Regions from separate parts of the Devosia sp. P1_H9 genome, predicted to be linked through region 4. Evidence: predicted binding sites of a transcription regulator. Region 4 holds the regulator's gene; each other region holds the start of a gene.
The links. The regulator LexA, encoded in region 4, represses DNA repair genes until DNA is damaged. The targets are predictions, from matches to a motif close to TGTTCNNNNTGTGTTCNG.
Positions count from the first base shown of each region.

Region 1: a site for LexA is predicted at 2,352-2,369, ahead of AC1DYL_RS14115 (2'-5' RNA ligase family protein). Genes of this name have one in related genera too.
Region 2: a site for LexA is predicted at 1,119-1,136, ahead of AC1DYL_RS10625 (ImuA family protein). Genes of this name have one in related genera too.
Region 3: a site for LexA is predicted at 1,034-1,051, ahead of AC1DYL_RS15165 (DUF763 domain-containing protein). Genes of this name have one in related genera too.

Region 1 is NZ_JBFUCQ010000006.1:330,996-334,718, forward strand. It holds gene radA (DNA repair protein RadA) at 18-1,406, opposite strand; gene AC1DYL_RS14115 (2'-5' RNA ligase family protein) at 1,652-2,296, opposite strand; gene AC1DYL_RS14120 (FAD-dependent monooxygenase) at 2,624-3,723, shown strand, end outside.
Region 2 is NZ_JBFUCQ010000004.1:429,963-433,685, forward strand. It holds gene AC1DYL_RS10615 (hypothetical protein) at 1-428, shown strand, start outside; gene AC1DYL_RS10620 (tellurite resistance TerB family protein) at 554-985, opposite strand; gene AC1DYL_RS10625 (ImuA family protein) at 1,161-2,018, shown strand; gene AC1DYL_RS10630 (Y-family DNA polymerase) at 1,903-3,618, shown strand; gene AC1DYL_RS10635 (error-prone DNA polymerase) at 3,615-3,723, shown strand, end outside.
Region 3 is NZ_JBFUCQ010000007.1:63,956-67,678, reverse strand. It holds gene AC1DYL_RS15170 (autotransporter outer membrane beta-barrel domain-containing protein) at 1-885, shown strand, start outside; gene AC1DYL_RS15165 (DUF763 domain-containing protein) at 1,086-2,348, shown strand; gene AC1DYL_RS15160 (transporter) at 2,350-3,243, opposite strand; gene AC1DYL_RS15155 (MBL fold metallo-hydrolase) at 3,387-3,723, opposite strand, start outside.
Region 4 is NZ_JBFUCQ010000002.1:21,122-24,844, forward strand. It holds gene AC1DYL_RS03120 (SMP-30/gluconolactonase/LRE family protein) at 1-110, opposite strand, end outside; gene AC1DYL_RS03125 (2-dehydro-3-deoxy-6-phosphogalactonate aldolase) at 107-718, opposite strand; gene AC1DYL_RS03130 (2-dehydro-3-deoxygalactonokinase) at 725-1,630, opposite strand; gene lexA (transcriptional repressor LexA) at 1,903-2,625, opposite strand; gene AC1DYL_RS03140 (hypothetical protein) at 2,928-3,476, shown strand; gene AC1DYL_RS03145 (sensor histidine kinase) at 3,532-3,723, opposite strand, start outside.

The DNA of each region.
Region 1 (3,723 bases), on a different contig from region 4:
GAAGCGTGGCCAAACCGCTACTCCGCCGCCTGCTTCTGGCCGCGAGCGGCGATGCGTCCGATGAGCTCGGCAAGCTCGGCATATTCGCCCACGGCGATGCCGTTGGGCACGTCGCCCTTGCCCAGCCGGCCGGTCACCGCGCCTTGAAACCCGAGCTTTTGCGCCTCGCGCAGCCGCTGCGCCGCATGCGCCACCGGCCGCACGCCGCCGGCCAGCGAGATCTCGCCGAAATAGACATTGCTCGAGGGCAGCGGCGAGCCGGTGAGCGAGGAAATCAGCGCCGCCGCCACCGCGAGGTCAGCCGCGGTTTCGTTGATCTTCAGCCCACCCGCGACGTTGAGATAGATATCGTTGGCGCCGATCCGCACACCGCAGCGCGTTTCGAGCACGGCGAGCACCATCGACAGCCGCGACGAGTCCCAGCCGATGACGGCACGGCGCGGCGTGCCGAGCGGCGAGGGCGAGACCAGCGCCTGGATTTCGCACAGCACCGGGCGCGTCCCCTCCATGCCGGCGAACACTGCGGAGCCTGCCGCGTCCTTGTCGCGCTGGTCGAGGAACAGGGCGGACGGGTTGGCGACTTCGCGCAGACCGAGCGTCGACATCTCGAACACCCCGATCTCGTCGGTCGCGCCGTAGCGATTCTTCATGCCGCGCAGGATGCGGAAAGTGTGGCTGGCATCGCCCTCGAAATACAGCACCGCGTCGACCAGGTGCTCGACGACGCGCGGACCGGCGATCTGCCCGTCTTTGGTGACATGGCCGACCAGCACGACGGCGGCGCCGGATTTCTTGGCAAAGCGCGTCAGCGCCTGCGCCGAGGTGCGCACCTGCGTCACCGTGCCGGGCGCGCTCTCGACCCGGTCGGTCCACAGCGTCTGGATCGAATCGATGATCACGAGGTCTGGGGCAGGGCCGTTCTGCAGCGTGGCGAGGATGATCTCGACATTGGTCTCGGACGCCAGCAGCACTTCGCGATCGCCTAGCCCCAGCCGCTGCGCGCGGAGCCGGATCTGCGCCACTGCTTCTTCGCCCGAGACATAGACGACGCGCCGGCCGCGCTCGGCCATCGCCGCGGCGGCCTGCAGCAGCAGAGTAGATTTGCCGATGCCCGGGTCGCCACCGACGAGGACCGCGGAGCCCATCACGAAGCCGCCGCCGGTGACCCGGTCGAGCTCACCGATGCCGGTGACGACGCGTGCCGCGGTCTCGGTTTCACCGGCCAGCGGCAGCAGCGCGATCGGGCGCCCGCCGGCGACAGCCGATTTCGGCCCGGCGCCGACACCGGAATCGACGATCTCCTCGACGATGGTGTTCCACTCGCCACACGCTTCGCACCGCCCCTGCCAGCGTGTGGTTGCCGCGCCGCAGGCCTGGCAGACATAGGAGGTTTTGGTACGCGCCATGTGATGCCCCGACAGGCGATGAGAGGTAGCGGAGTATCGGCGCAAAGGCAAGAACGAAGAGTGAACGATACTGTGCCGAGACATCCGACAGCCCGCGGCTTCCGAATGCGCAAGTGGTCGAGCGGCGTCGCGACCTTCAACCTAGGCGTCGTGGCTCCGCTCACCCCACGCATCCTCCCCGTCACGGGGGAGGTGCCGCATCGAGTGTTCGGCGCCCATGGTGCCGGTCGAGGGATCGGGAGTGATCAGGGGCGAGCAACCGCTGCCGTGTCGCGGTCGGCCCTTGGCCACTCTCCGATTACCTCATATCGGCCTTGTCCATAGAAGCTCCGCACCAGTGCGAAGCCCTCGACGCGCAGGGTTGGCGGGTTTTCGAGCACCGTTTCGGGGGCGCTGACCCGGTCGTAAAGGAGGGTGAGGTGGAAGGCCTCGCTCGGGTCCGAGCGGGGCTCGAAGCCGCGCTCAAGCATGCCCCAGCGCAGCAGGCGCGACAGGTCGACCAGTGGCGTATCTGATCCGGGCGTCAGCGCCATCGGTGGCGCGCCGACGCGGCGTTTGACGCTCATCAATCTGGTCAAGGCGATGTCGAACGGCGTGAAGCCGATCGAGTCGCCGGTCGCCATTGCGGTCGCGAGATCCGGCCCCGACAGCTCCTGGTAGAAGCCGACGCCGACCAGCGAAATGTGGAGCGTCGTCGCCGGCAGCAGCGCGGCCGAGATGCCGTGCCGCCGCTGCTGATCGGTGACGATGGCCTGCAGCGCCGGCCGCAGCCTGCCGCCCACCAGCACGGCGAAAAACACCGGGTCGCGGCCCTGCCGCGGTGGCACCTTGATGGATTTGAACGGCCGGGTTTCGCTGGCAAACATCGACAGCTGCGGCAGATCGGTCATCTCATGGTCCTCCGTTTAGGGAGAAGCAGGGAACCATTGAGGCAAAACGCGAGTCAAGAACAAAACAGGAACATAGGCCTTGATGCCCGCCGTGCTGCTCCTGCACGGATTTCCGACCTCGGCGCTTTCGCGACGTCATCCCTCGTTGGTGAGGGAGGCTTACGTCGTGGCGCCCGATCTGCCGCCTCGCTCATGCGCGAGTTCATCGGGCGAACACAGCCGGCCCGGTAATCCTTATCTGGGGTGAAATGAGTTCAGTTCAAGAATTGGCAATCGTCGACTTATGCGTAAGTTCCGCAACCCTTGGCCAAGTCAGAGGAGCGAGGGATGACACCGCATGCAGTGGTAATCGCCGGAGGCGGTCCGACGGGGATGATGCTGGCGGGCGAGCTGGCGCTGGCCGGCGTCGATGTCGCCATTGTCGAGCGGCGGCTGGATCAGGATGTGCTCGGCTCGCGGGCAGGGGGGCTGCACGCCCGGACCCTCGAGGTTCTGGACCAGCGCGGCATTGTCGGGCGGTTCCTCGCCGAGGGACAGAAGGTGCAGGTGACCGGGTTTGCCGGGGTCATGCTCGACATCAGTGCCTTCCCGACACGCCACCCCTACACCCTCGGGCTCTGGCAGAAGCACATCGAGCGGATCCTCGGCGGCTGGGTCGGCGAGCTGGCGGTGACGAGGTATCGCGGCGTCGAGGTGACCGGCTGCACGCAGGACGACACCGGCGTGGACGTCGCGCTCAGCGATGGCCGGTCGCTGCGAGCGGACTATCTTGTGGGCTGCGACGGTGGGCGCAGTCTCGTGCGCAAGGCGGCGGGCATCGAATTCCCCGGATCGGATCCCACCGTCAGCAATCTGATCGCGCAGGCCGAGCTTGCCGAGCTGCCGCCAGAATGGGGCATCCGCCGCGATGCCATCGGCCTCCACTCCATCGGCCGGGTGGACTACCAGATCCGCGATGGAAAGATCGTCTATGCGGATGAAGGGCCGGTCGGCGTCATGGTGACAGAGCGGCAGCTGGGAGAGGCGGGTGAGCCCACCCTGGGCGATCTCAAGGAGGCGCTCATCACCGTCTATGGCACCGACTACGGGATCCACAGTCCCACCTCGATCAGCCGGTTCACCGATGCGGCCCGGCAGGCCGCTTCCTACCGGAAGGGACGGGTATTGGTCGCGGGCGATGCCGCGCACATTCATCCGCCCGATGGTGGACAGGGTCTCCAGACCGGCGTGCAGGATGCGGTCAATCTCGGATGGAAGCTGGCCCAGGTAATCAAGGCGACCTCGCCCGAAACCCTGCTCGACACCTATCACGCCGAACGTCACCCGGTGGGTGCACGCGTGCTGCAGCACACCATGGCCTCGGTCGCGCTGCGCCGTGAGGACGATCGGACGAAGGCGGTGCGTGACACCATGGCCGACCTGCTCGG
Region 2 (3,723 bases), on a different contig from region 4:
GCACCATGTGGGCTTGCCTCGGCCTCAAGGGCATCCCGGTCATGGTCACCGAGGGCGACCTGCGGATGTTCGTCTCCTACGGCCTCACCTCCACCACCGAGAAGGCCGCCGAGCAGACCCTCAACCCATTCAACCACCTGGGCGACAAGATCGAGTGGCGCGTCTCCAACGCCGAGGGCTACTTCAAGCCCTTCGCCACCATCCTCCGCTTCTTCACCCAGGGTGAAGAGGGCAAACCCGAGGGCCAGGTGCTGGTCGTCACCAAAGTCACCCCCGGCGCCACCTGCCACATCGCCTATATCGACGCCCTCGCCAACCCCGACGCCAACGCCCTCGCCCGCAAAACCGCCGACGAGAAGGCAAAGGATTTCGACTGCGAGAAGAGCGAGCCCGAATATGTCGGCAAGTTCGAAGCCTGGAAGCGCTAAGCGCCCTGCACCAACGCGTCAGCCCGGCGAAGGCAGGGGCCCATCCTGATGCCTCGCCGGTCCTCAGCTAGCCGACAACCACCGGGTCATTCCCGCGAAAGCGCGGGAACGTTCTTTAAGCTGGTTCAAGCCCGCGCCATCTGGTTGCGCAGCACCGTGCGGTCGCGCGACGACACCCCGATCAGTTCGGCGATGCGCCATACCATGTTGTCCTCGAGCTCGTGGTTGCGCTTGTCGGCGAACACCACCTGCCACATCATCCGGATGATCTCGATCTTCTCGCTATCGTCCAGTGAACTCAGCGCCGAAGTGAAGCGGTAGAAATCCACCGATTCCTGGTCCCGCTTGGTCGCCTCGACGATCAGCTTGCGCACCTCGTCCTCGCCGAGCCCGTAGTAATCCATCAGCGTGCCCTCGAGCGCCTGCCGCTCGGCCTCGCTGACATTGCCGTCGATCGCCGCGAGGTGAACGAGCAAGGCCGCTACCGCCAGCTTCGGCTCCATGCTGAGCACAGTGGCATCGGGTCTCTGGAAGATGGAGCGCAGCGCATCGAACATGGGAGGAGTCCTTGGGTGGGTCGACGGAAGATAGGCACTCCCGCCCAATCGCGAAAGTGCCCGCATGCCGCAGCGCGAGGATGTGAGCACGGCGTGTGCTGACTCTTCTGCTTGACTCTCGACCGGACTCTGGTGTTCCCTATTTGTTCTAATTACTGACAACAGGGAGGCTCAGATGCCGGGCCTCGCACGCCACGATCTCGACGCCCTACGACTGAAAATCGCCGCCCTAGAAAAGCGCCCGCTGCTGGCGAAAGGCGCAGCGATGGTGGCGGAGGGGTTGGGAAAGGCTGCCAATGACGAGCAGGAGCTTGCCGATCCGCTGGAGGTGCTCGTCGCACCCAATGGACTGCTGCACGAGGTGTTTGCCGATGAGCAACGCCAGAGCGGCGCCGCGCTGGGCTTCGCCTTCGGGCTCGCCCGGCAGCTGCTGACCACCGAACGGCAGGCGATCCTCTACCTGCAGCTGGTAGGTGAAGGCCAGGAGCTGGGGCTGCCTTATGGCGCGGGGCTGCAGCAGTTCGGCATCGATCCGGCGCGGTTGGTGATCGGCCGGATCGAGAGCGTAACCGAGTTGCTCTGGGCAATGGAGGAAGCAATTGCCTGCCGTGCGGTCGCCGGGGTCATCGCCGATCTCGCAAGTCACCCCAAGGCACTCGATTTCACCGTGTCGCGCCGATTGAGCCTCCGTGCAGCTGCGGCCGGCACCTCGGCGTTCCTCATCCGCTACGGCCGGGGACGCGAGGCGAGCGCAGCAAAACTGCGCTGGCGGGTTTCGCCGGCAATGAGCGGTGAGGTGCCGTTCGATCCGCGCGCACCCGGCCCGCCCCGCTTCCAGATCGAGATCGAAAAAGGCCGGCTCGGCGACAAGACGCAACGAGCCGAAGGCAAAAGCATGCTTGTGGACTGGACAGAAAATGGTTTCGTTTCAGTCGAACCCGAATACCGCACCGGAGCTGCTGTTCACCGAACGGCGCCGCCATCTCGCCCTGTCGTTGCCACGCTGGGCGACCGACTGTCTCAGGCGGGCTGATCCGGCACTCGCCCGCTCGACCCGCCCGCTGGCCCTGTGGGAGAAGCAGAAGGGCGCCATGCGTCTCGCCGCGGTGGATGCCGCGGCGGCTAAGGCAAACCTGACATCCGGGCAGAACCTGTCGGACGCGCGCGCACTGGTGCCGGAGCTCGAAGTCCGCGAGATCGACCGGGCCTATATCGAGCAGGTCTTCGCTGATTTTGCCGATTGGCACTCCAACGCCAGCCCGATTGTCGCCGTTCACTCGGCGGCGGCGCCCTACGGTGACCTGGTCCTCGACATCACCGGGGTCGCCCACCTGTTTGGCGACGAGGCAAAAATGCTGGAAGTGCTGGTCAACCGGCTGCGCACCCTGGGCTTCACTGTCTCCGGCGCCATCGCCGATACGGTTGGGGCCGCCTGGGCTTTGGCGCATTTCTCACCTGGCAGCATCGTTCCAAAGGGCGAAACCGAAACGGCGCTCGCCACCCTGCCGATCGTCGGCTTGCGGCTCGAAGAGTCTCAGGTTTCGGGGCTCAACCAGATGGGGCTCAAGACCATCGGGCAGCTCTATGGCCGGGATCGGCGGGCCCTGCAGGCCCGGTTCGGGGAATCGCTGATCCTCAGGCTCGACCAGGCGCTGGGCCGGATCGAAGAGCGGATCACCCCGCGGCTGCCGATTGCCGAATATTATGCCGAGCGCCGTTACGCCGAGCCCATCGGCTACATGGACGACGTGCTGATGACGGCCCGCGATCTCGCCATCCAGCTCGGCCTGCGCCTCGAGTCCGAAGGACTGGGCGCGCAGACCTTCCACCTGCTGCTCTACCGGGTCGACCACAAGGTGATGAACCTCACCATCAATGCTGGCCGGGCGACGCGCGATCCCAACCACATTGCCCAGCTGTTCGTGCACCGGTCGGAGCGCCTCGAAGGCGAGTACGATGCCGGCTTCGGCATCGACATGATCCGGCTGGCGGCCAGTTCGTTGTCCGAGGTGCAGAGCACCCAGCTCGGGGCGTTCGAAGTGCGCGACGGGGCGCAGGACCTCGACCGGCTCTACGACCGCATGACCAGTCGGCTTGGCCCCATGGCGCTCACCCGGTCGAAATTCGTCAACACCCACATCCCCGAGCGGGCAGCGAAGCTGGAGCCGGTGATCGCCCAGACTGAGGACGATCCCGAGGCCTTCCCTGATCCCGAGTTGCGCAGGCCGCTCCGCCTGCTGCCCAACCCGGAACCGATCAACGTGATAGCCGAGGTGCCGCATGGCCCGCCGATGCGGATCATCTGGCGGCGCATCGCCTACCGCATCCTCAAGGCCTCGGGGCCGGAACGGATCGAGGCCGAGTGGTGGCGTTCGGGCAAGAATCTCGAGGTGCTGGAGCTGCCCCAGCGCGGCAGCAAGAAGCGCGATCCGCGCGACGACCCCAAGTCGGACAAGCAGAAGCCCAAGGAGCCTGAGCATGTCTCCGCGCTCGCGGCGTTCGACCCGCTGACCACCGTCCGCGACTACTACGTCATCGAGGATGACGGCGGCCGGCGGTTCTGGATCTTCCGCATCGGGCTCTATGGCGCCGCCGAAGCGCCGCGCTGGTTCATGCACGGGTTCTTCGCATGACCCGCCCCAGCTATGCCGAACTGATGGTGACGTCCAACTTCTCGTTCCTGAGAAGCGGTTCGCATCCGGAGGAGCTGGTCTCTGCCGCCATCGCGCTCGGAATGA
Region 3 (3,723 bases), on a different contig from region 4:
CGCGACGCAGCCTTCGATCGGGTCGATGCGGCGTTCGCGGCGATTGCCGAAAGCCAGGTCGGCGCACGCAACATTTGGGTCCGCGGCTATGGCGCCGGCGGCACGGTGGAGGGCGACGGCAATGCCGCCGGTTTGGACTACGGCTCGGGCGGGTTGCTGGTTGGCGTCGATGGAGTGGTGAGCCGCGAGGTATTCCTGGGCGTGCTGGCCGGCACCGGCGCGGACGCGATCCGGATACCGGAGCGGGACTCGCAGGCCGAGGCGGTGAGCTACCAGCTTGGCATCTATGGCGGTGCGGCGCTGGGCGAGGTGCGTGTGGCATTTGGCGCGGCCATGGCCTCGCACCAGGTGTCGGTGACCCGCATGCCTGATTTTGCCGGCTTCAGTGAGACGCTGACCGCGGATTACACCACCACCACAGCGCAGCTGTTTGGCGAACTCGGCTACGCGTTCGAACTCGGCGAGACGACGCTGACGCCGTTCGTGCGCGCGGCACTGATCGGGCAATCGGGCGGCAGCTACCGTGAGAGCGGTGGCGACGCGGCGCTTGCCGGCGCCTCGGGCGATCTTGGCGCTGCGGTGTTGATCGCCGGGCTGAAGGCGGCCCAGGATTTTACACTCGGCGACGGGGTGGTGGTGCACGCCAGGGGGATGGTCGGGATGCAGCACATGGCAGGCGACCAGCCGTCGGCGACGCACGGCTTCGACAGAGGTTCGCCGTTCACGGTGACAGGGGCGGGGATCGGCGATACCGCCTTGCTGCTGGAAGCAGGGTTCGGCACCGAGCTCGCACCTGGGGTGAGCCTTGACCTCGGCTATCAGGGGCAGTTCGGCGGCGAGGCCTCGGTGCATGCGGTGAAGTTCACGCTGTCGGGGAAATTCTAGGAGGCGGGTGCGCCGATACGAGCTGACCCCCGCTCCTGTCTCTTCCCTCCAAGAATGGGGAGGGAGACCATCACAGGCACGTCGAGGCTTTCGTCCCTGTTGAGGGGAGGGGACAGGGGTGGGGGTCGGCGCGCATCACGAGCTGGTTTGTTTCCTGTTTGTTCCTGTGGTAAGGTTCCATCGAACCAAGGAACTGACCGATGGCCAATCGAGGCGGAAGCGCCGATCTGCCGCTGCATGGCGGGCGGGTGCCGAAATGGTTGAGCGAGCGGATGGCGCGGCTCGGGGCGGTGATCTGCCAGGCGATCGTCATGGAATATGGCCGGGACGAGCTGCTGAGCCGGCTGGCGCATCCATTCTGGTTCCAGTCGTTCGGCGCCGTCATGGGCATGGACTGGCACTCCTCGGGCATCACGACCAGCGTCATCGGCGCGCTGAAGGGCGGGTTGCGGCCGCTGGAGCGCGAACTTGGGCTGCATGTCTGCGGCGGGCGCGGGCGGCATTCGCGCAAGACCCCTGATGAACTGGTGGCGATCGGCAACCGCGTCGGCTTCGATGGCGCGGCGCTGGCCAAGGCCAGCCGGCTGGTGGCGAAGGTCGACAGCGCTGCGGTGCAGGACGGGTTCGAGCTCTACCTCCACGGCTTCATCGTTGCCGATGATGGGCACTGGGTGGTGGTGCAGCAGGGGATGAAGGGCGATGCAAGGACCGCGCGGCGCTATCACTGGCGCTCCGAGGGGTTGCGCAGTTTCGTCGAGCAGCCGCATGCGGCGATTGAGGGGGCGGGCCAGGGGACGATCGTCAACCTGACCGACGTGCGGGCGGCGCGCTCGCGGACCTCGCAGGTTGATATCCTGGGCGGCATGGGGCCGGATGCCATCGTGCGAGAGGTCGGCCGTATCGAGGGGATCGCCGAGCCGGCGCCGGTGGCGGATGACCAGTTGATGCTGCCGCACCTGGTGATGCCGGAGCATCACGATATCCGCCCCAAGGACGTGATGCTGCGCCGGCTGCACGGCAGCCTCGCCGCGGCGGCCGACCGCGCACCCACCGATTTCACCGAACTGCTGCTGGTGCCGGGCGTCGGCGCGCGCACCGTACGGGCGCTGGCGCAGGTGGCCGAAGTGGTGCACGGCGCGCCGCACCGCTTCGCCGATCCTGCCCGCTTTGCCATGGCGCATGGCGGCAAGGACGGCCATCCCTTCCCGGTGCCGCTCAAGGTCTACGACGAGACCATCCGCGTGCTGAAGTCAGCGGTGGGCAAGGCGAGGCTCGGCCGCGACGAGGAGCTCGATGCGATCAAGCGCCTCGACCGCCAGTCGCGCCAGCTCGAAGCCGGCGCCACCGGCCCGAGCTTCCACGAGTTCATCGCCGAAGAACGCCGTCGCGCCCCGGAATATGGCGGGCGAACGGTGATGGACGACCTGCCGAACGCCTATGCCCGCGCCAAGATGCGGGTCTGAGCTAGAAGAGGAAGGACGAGGTGGCCTTGAAGCCGCGGGCCGCCGTATCCGGGTCACTTGAATAGACGAACTCCTCGTAGCTCAACCGCAGCGCAACGGACGGACTAAGCGACAGGCCGAGTGTTGCCCCGAGCGCAAGCGTCTCCAGTGCGTCACCCTGCGCGACGCCGTCGAACGAGGTCTCACCGCCGGCGATGTAGGCACCGTCGAGGGAAGCCCACACGGTCGGGCTGAAGTTGCGGGTGATATGGCCCTCGAGCCCCCATATCGGCTCCTGGCTGGTCACAGTGATCGGGCCGGGCGTATCCTCGTTGTCACCGAAGATCTGCACGAACGGGACGATTTCGAACGTCATCAGCTCGGGGTCGATCATCGAGTCTGCCAGCACGTAGCTGATCGGCACGCTGGCCTGCAGCGACCAACGGTTTTGTCCCAGGTTCACGAACTGGTCCGAGTCATAGGCACCGGTCGGCAGGAACAGCTTTGCGGCAAGGTTGGCGCGAAAACCTGGCTTGTACTGGACGAAATCCATCGGCGAGAGCGATGGCGACCCGACGAGCCCCAACACGCCGCCCACGAAGAGATCGCCCTGGACGAGGCCAGTGCTCTGCTCGATGACGCCCCCCATGAGGGAGCCGGACAAGCCGCCAATCGGCATGCCGATCAGAATGGCGCCGGCGTTTCCGAACACGTTGATCGACTGGCGATACGACGGCGTCACGACGCCCACGTCGTACACGCCAGAGGGAAGTTCCGTGTGCAGGCCCGTCGCAGTCAAGCTGATGATGTCGGTGCCTTCAGGAAGCAGATGATAGGCACGCGCTCCATCCTGAGAGAGCGCACCGGTGATCATCAAGAATGATGCCACCACGAATGCAATTGATCTCGCGAGCACGATTTCCCTCCACAGCCCAAGCGGATGTACAGTGCACCGGCCGCGAAGGAGTACCAAAGAGATTCTCCACGTTCCACAGGCGCAGCGGCGCAGGAGTGGCACGATGTCCACAATAACCGTTCCGCGCCGGGGAGCGAAGGCCCTCACACCACGAACCTGAATGCGTCGCCGTCGCGGACGATGTGGCCGGCGGTGGGGGCCGCGAAGTGGGTGCCGATGACGAGGATCGGCTGGTCGGCCCATTCGGCAAAGAGGCGCGAGCGGGTGAGCACGGCGGTCTTGGGGTCGACGTCCGCGAGCATCCAGTCGGGATGCGCCATCTGGCATGGGTGGTGGGTCATGTCGCCGGTGATCACCGCCCGCTGGCCCTCGGACTCGATCATCACGCTGACATGGCCGGGCGTGTGGCCGATGGACGGCGTGAGCCGGATCTCCGGCGAGATCACGTGGTCCTGCTCCACCAGCTGGACGAGGCCGGCC
Region 4 (3,723 bases):
GTCTGGTTGAGGATATCGAACCAGAACAGGCGTTCGAGCAAGGGGTTCCAGAACGGGCCTTCGCCCAGCTCGCAGCGGCTATCGACGAACAGTTCGGCCTTCGAGTTCATCGTGGTCTTCCCTGATCATAGGCGGCGACGGCGGTGGTGGCGCGCGATGCCACATCGGCGGCCGACATGCCGGGCTTGAAAATGTAGGTGCCGAGCCCGAAGCCGGCGCAGCCGGCCGCGAAGTACTCGGCGAAATTGTCGGGGTTGGCGCCTCCGACGGCGTAGAGCGGGATAGCCGGCGGCAGCACCGCCTTCATCGCCTTGATGCCCTTGGGGCCAAGCACTTCGGCGGGGAAAAACTTGAGGCCTGTGGCGCCGGAGCGGATAGCGGTGAACGCGTCGGTGGGCGAGAACACACCCGGGTACGAGGTCATGCCGCGCTCGATTGTGGCGCCGATAACTGCCGGGTTGGTGTCCGGCGACACAACGAACCGGCCGCCCGCATCGGCGACCGCGTCGACATCGGCGCGGTTCAGCACCGTGCCCGCACCGACCAGGGCGCGACCGTCGAAGGCCTTGGCGGCGTCTTCGATCGAGCGCAGCGCTTCGGGCGAATTGAGTGGGACCTCGATCATGGTGATGCCGGCGAGCACGAGGGCGTCGCAAACTTCGAGGGTTTCGGGAGGCGTGATGCCGCGAAGGATCGCGATGATGTGGCGGTGGTCCATGAACTTCTATGCCTGTCTTGCTGCCTTGAGTCCGGCGAGGGTGGCGTCGGTCGCATCGACGATGCGGGTCCGGGCGCCGAGCCGTTCAAAGCCCATCTGGTACAACCCGCAAAGGCCGACACTGCCCACCAGCGGAATCTCCGCCTCGCCGATCCAGTCGCGCTGGCCCCCGATCTCGGCGCCGATCAACAGGCCCGAGAGGAAACCGGCACACCATGCCGGGCTGCGGCCCGACAGCAGGGAGCCGGCGCGGACCTTGAACAGCGTCGCGGTCAAGCGCTGGGGGCGCTCGAGCCCCTGGTCGAGACCGGCAGCGAAGCCGACATCACGATCTTCGCCCTCGAGCTCACCACCGAGCGAATGGCGCAGCACCGAGTGGGTGCGCAGCAGCTCGAAGATCTCGCCGGTCATAGCGCTGGAGAAGCGCTCCAGCTTGGTGCCGGAAAGCAGCGCCCACTTGCTGTGGGTGCCCGGCATAACCGCGAGGCCGGAGAAGTTGGGGATCAGTGCCGAGAGCCCAAGCAATTGGGTTTCCTCGCCGCGCATCACGTCCTCCGCACCCAGATCGCGGAGGCAGACGCCAGGCAGGATGCGCGGGTTGTGCGGGCCGGGCATGTCGGGCGCAACGGCGCCGGCAGCGATGCGACCGAGTTCGGCGGGGGCGTCGAGATAGGGGGCCTCGATCCAGCCCTGCCGCGCGCCCGCCATGCCGCAGATCAGTACGTCCTCGACGTCATCGGCGACGCCGTTGAGCAGTGAGGTCAGCACATCGGGGTATTGCTCGCGACTGAGACGGCCCATGCCGTCCGGCGATGAGCGGGAGAAGGCGATCTCACCGGCGGAATCTATTCCCCATGCCCGCAGATTGGAGGTGCCCCAATCGACGGCGACCCATTCGACCTGTCCTGCCAAAACCCTCTCCCTTGCGCCGCCAGTTTGCCGCGCATCAAGCCATGCCGCTACATCGCAATCGGGAAGGTGGTCCACTCTCCTGGTATGATCGCGAAAGCCGCTCGCAGGCGGCGCCTCAGATCCGATGCGCCACTTGCTGCCAGCGGCGCGGAACGTAACGTCTTTGCCAGCCCAGCCCTAGTGCAATTGTTGTCCGCAGCGTCCGGATTCATAAGAAAAAGGGCCGGCTGAGGCAGCCGGCCCGAAGACCCGATTGGCGGCAGGTCAGGAGTTCAGTACTTGCGGAGCAGGCCAACCAGGCGGCCCTGCACCTTCACCCGGTCGGGCGGGAAGATGCGGGTTTCGTAGGCTGGGTTGGCGGCCTCGAGCGCTACCGAGTTGCCGCGACGGCGCAGCCGCTTCAGCGTCGCCTCCTCGTCATCTACGAGGGCGACGACGATCTCACCGGTCGAAGCGGCGTCCTGTTTCTTGATGAGCACGGTGTCGCCATCGAAAATCCCGGCATCGATCATCGAATCGCCGCGCACTTCCAGGGCATAATGTTCACCCGCACCGAGCATCTCGGGCGGCACCATGATGGAATGGCTGTGGGTCTGGATGGCCTCGATCGGAGTGCCGGCGGCGATCCGGCCCATCACCGGGACGGTGACCGCGCGGTAGGCGTCGGCGTTGGCCACCTGAGCCGCGGGGCGTGCCGGCGGGGTCGCGACCCGGCCAAGATTACCCTCGATGACGCTCGGCTCGAAGCGCGCCTTGCGGCCGCCGAGCGATGGATTCATCGAGTCCGGCAGTTTGATCACCTCGAGCGCCCGGGCCCGGTTGGGCAGGCGCCGGATGAAGCCGCGCTCCTCGAGCGCAGTGATCAGCCGGTGAATGCCCGACTTGCTGCGAAGATCGAGCGCATCCTTCATCTCGTCGAACGAGGGTGGGATGCCGGATTCTTTCATCCGCTCGTGGATGAACATCAGAAGTTCGTGTTGCTTGCGCGTCAGCATGGCGGCCCCGTGAGCAGAATCGGAACAAAGACTGAACGTGTTATACGTGTTCCAGTTATGTTCTGCAATCGGACGATGAATATTGCGTTACGATGGCGCTCCTGACGCGCCGAAAGAGAGGACGCGTGGCCGCGAAATCCTCTCGACGTCGAGGCCTTGCGTTTCGTTGACCTGCTGTCCACCAGGGCATACCGTCGAGAGATTGGCGTGTCGAACCCGCACACCCCAACCTTCTCAGCTGGAGCTGTGCTCGTTTCCACGGGCCAGTGAACTGGACTGTTTCTGAGGAGGAAAACATGTCTATGAAGTCAAGCCGTTATGCCATATCCGCAATGATCCTGGGGATCTTGCTCAGCCCCACCGTGGCGGCCGAAATGACCGATGCGGAATTGGTCGCCAACGCGCTGTCGGCAGCGCCGGTGGCGGTGGGCCAGAATGCCACGGTCGTGAACTTCGATGCTCAGATGCAGATGAAGACGCTCAAGGAGGGAACGAACGGCTTTACCTGCATGCCGGACAACCTGGCTTCGCCCACCAATGATCCAATATGCGTCGATGCCGGAGGCATGGCGTGGTTGACGGCATATAGCGAGAAGAAGGACCCACCCGAGGGCGTGGTCGGTTTCGGCTACATGCTGCAGGGCGAGTCGGCGCCCGACAACGTGGATCCGTTCGCGACCGCGCCGCCTGCAGGTCACGACTGGATGGTCGATGGGCCGCACGTCATGATCTTCAACGTCGCAGACGAGATGCTGGCCGGCTATCCCAAGGAAGAACATCCCGACCACACCCAGCCCTATGTGATGTGGCCAAACACTCCCTATGCCCACCTGATGATCCCCGTGCACTGACGACGGGATTGACTGGCGCGTGCCGGCGCATTGGTCGGCGCGCGCCACGGCCGGACTATTGCGGCTCGGCCGGTAGGGTAAGCTGCACGCTGAAGCCTTTGCCAGGCTGCGATGCAACCGTCAGTTCGCCACCGAGCAGACCCGCGATCTCTTCGACTATGGGCAGCCCAAGGCCGGCTCCGGGCTTGTCGCTGTTGCCGCGGCTGAAGCGCTTGCGCACTGCCGCCAGCTGCTCGGCGGCGACGCC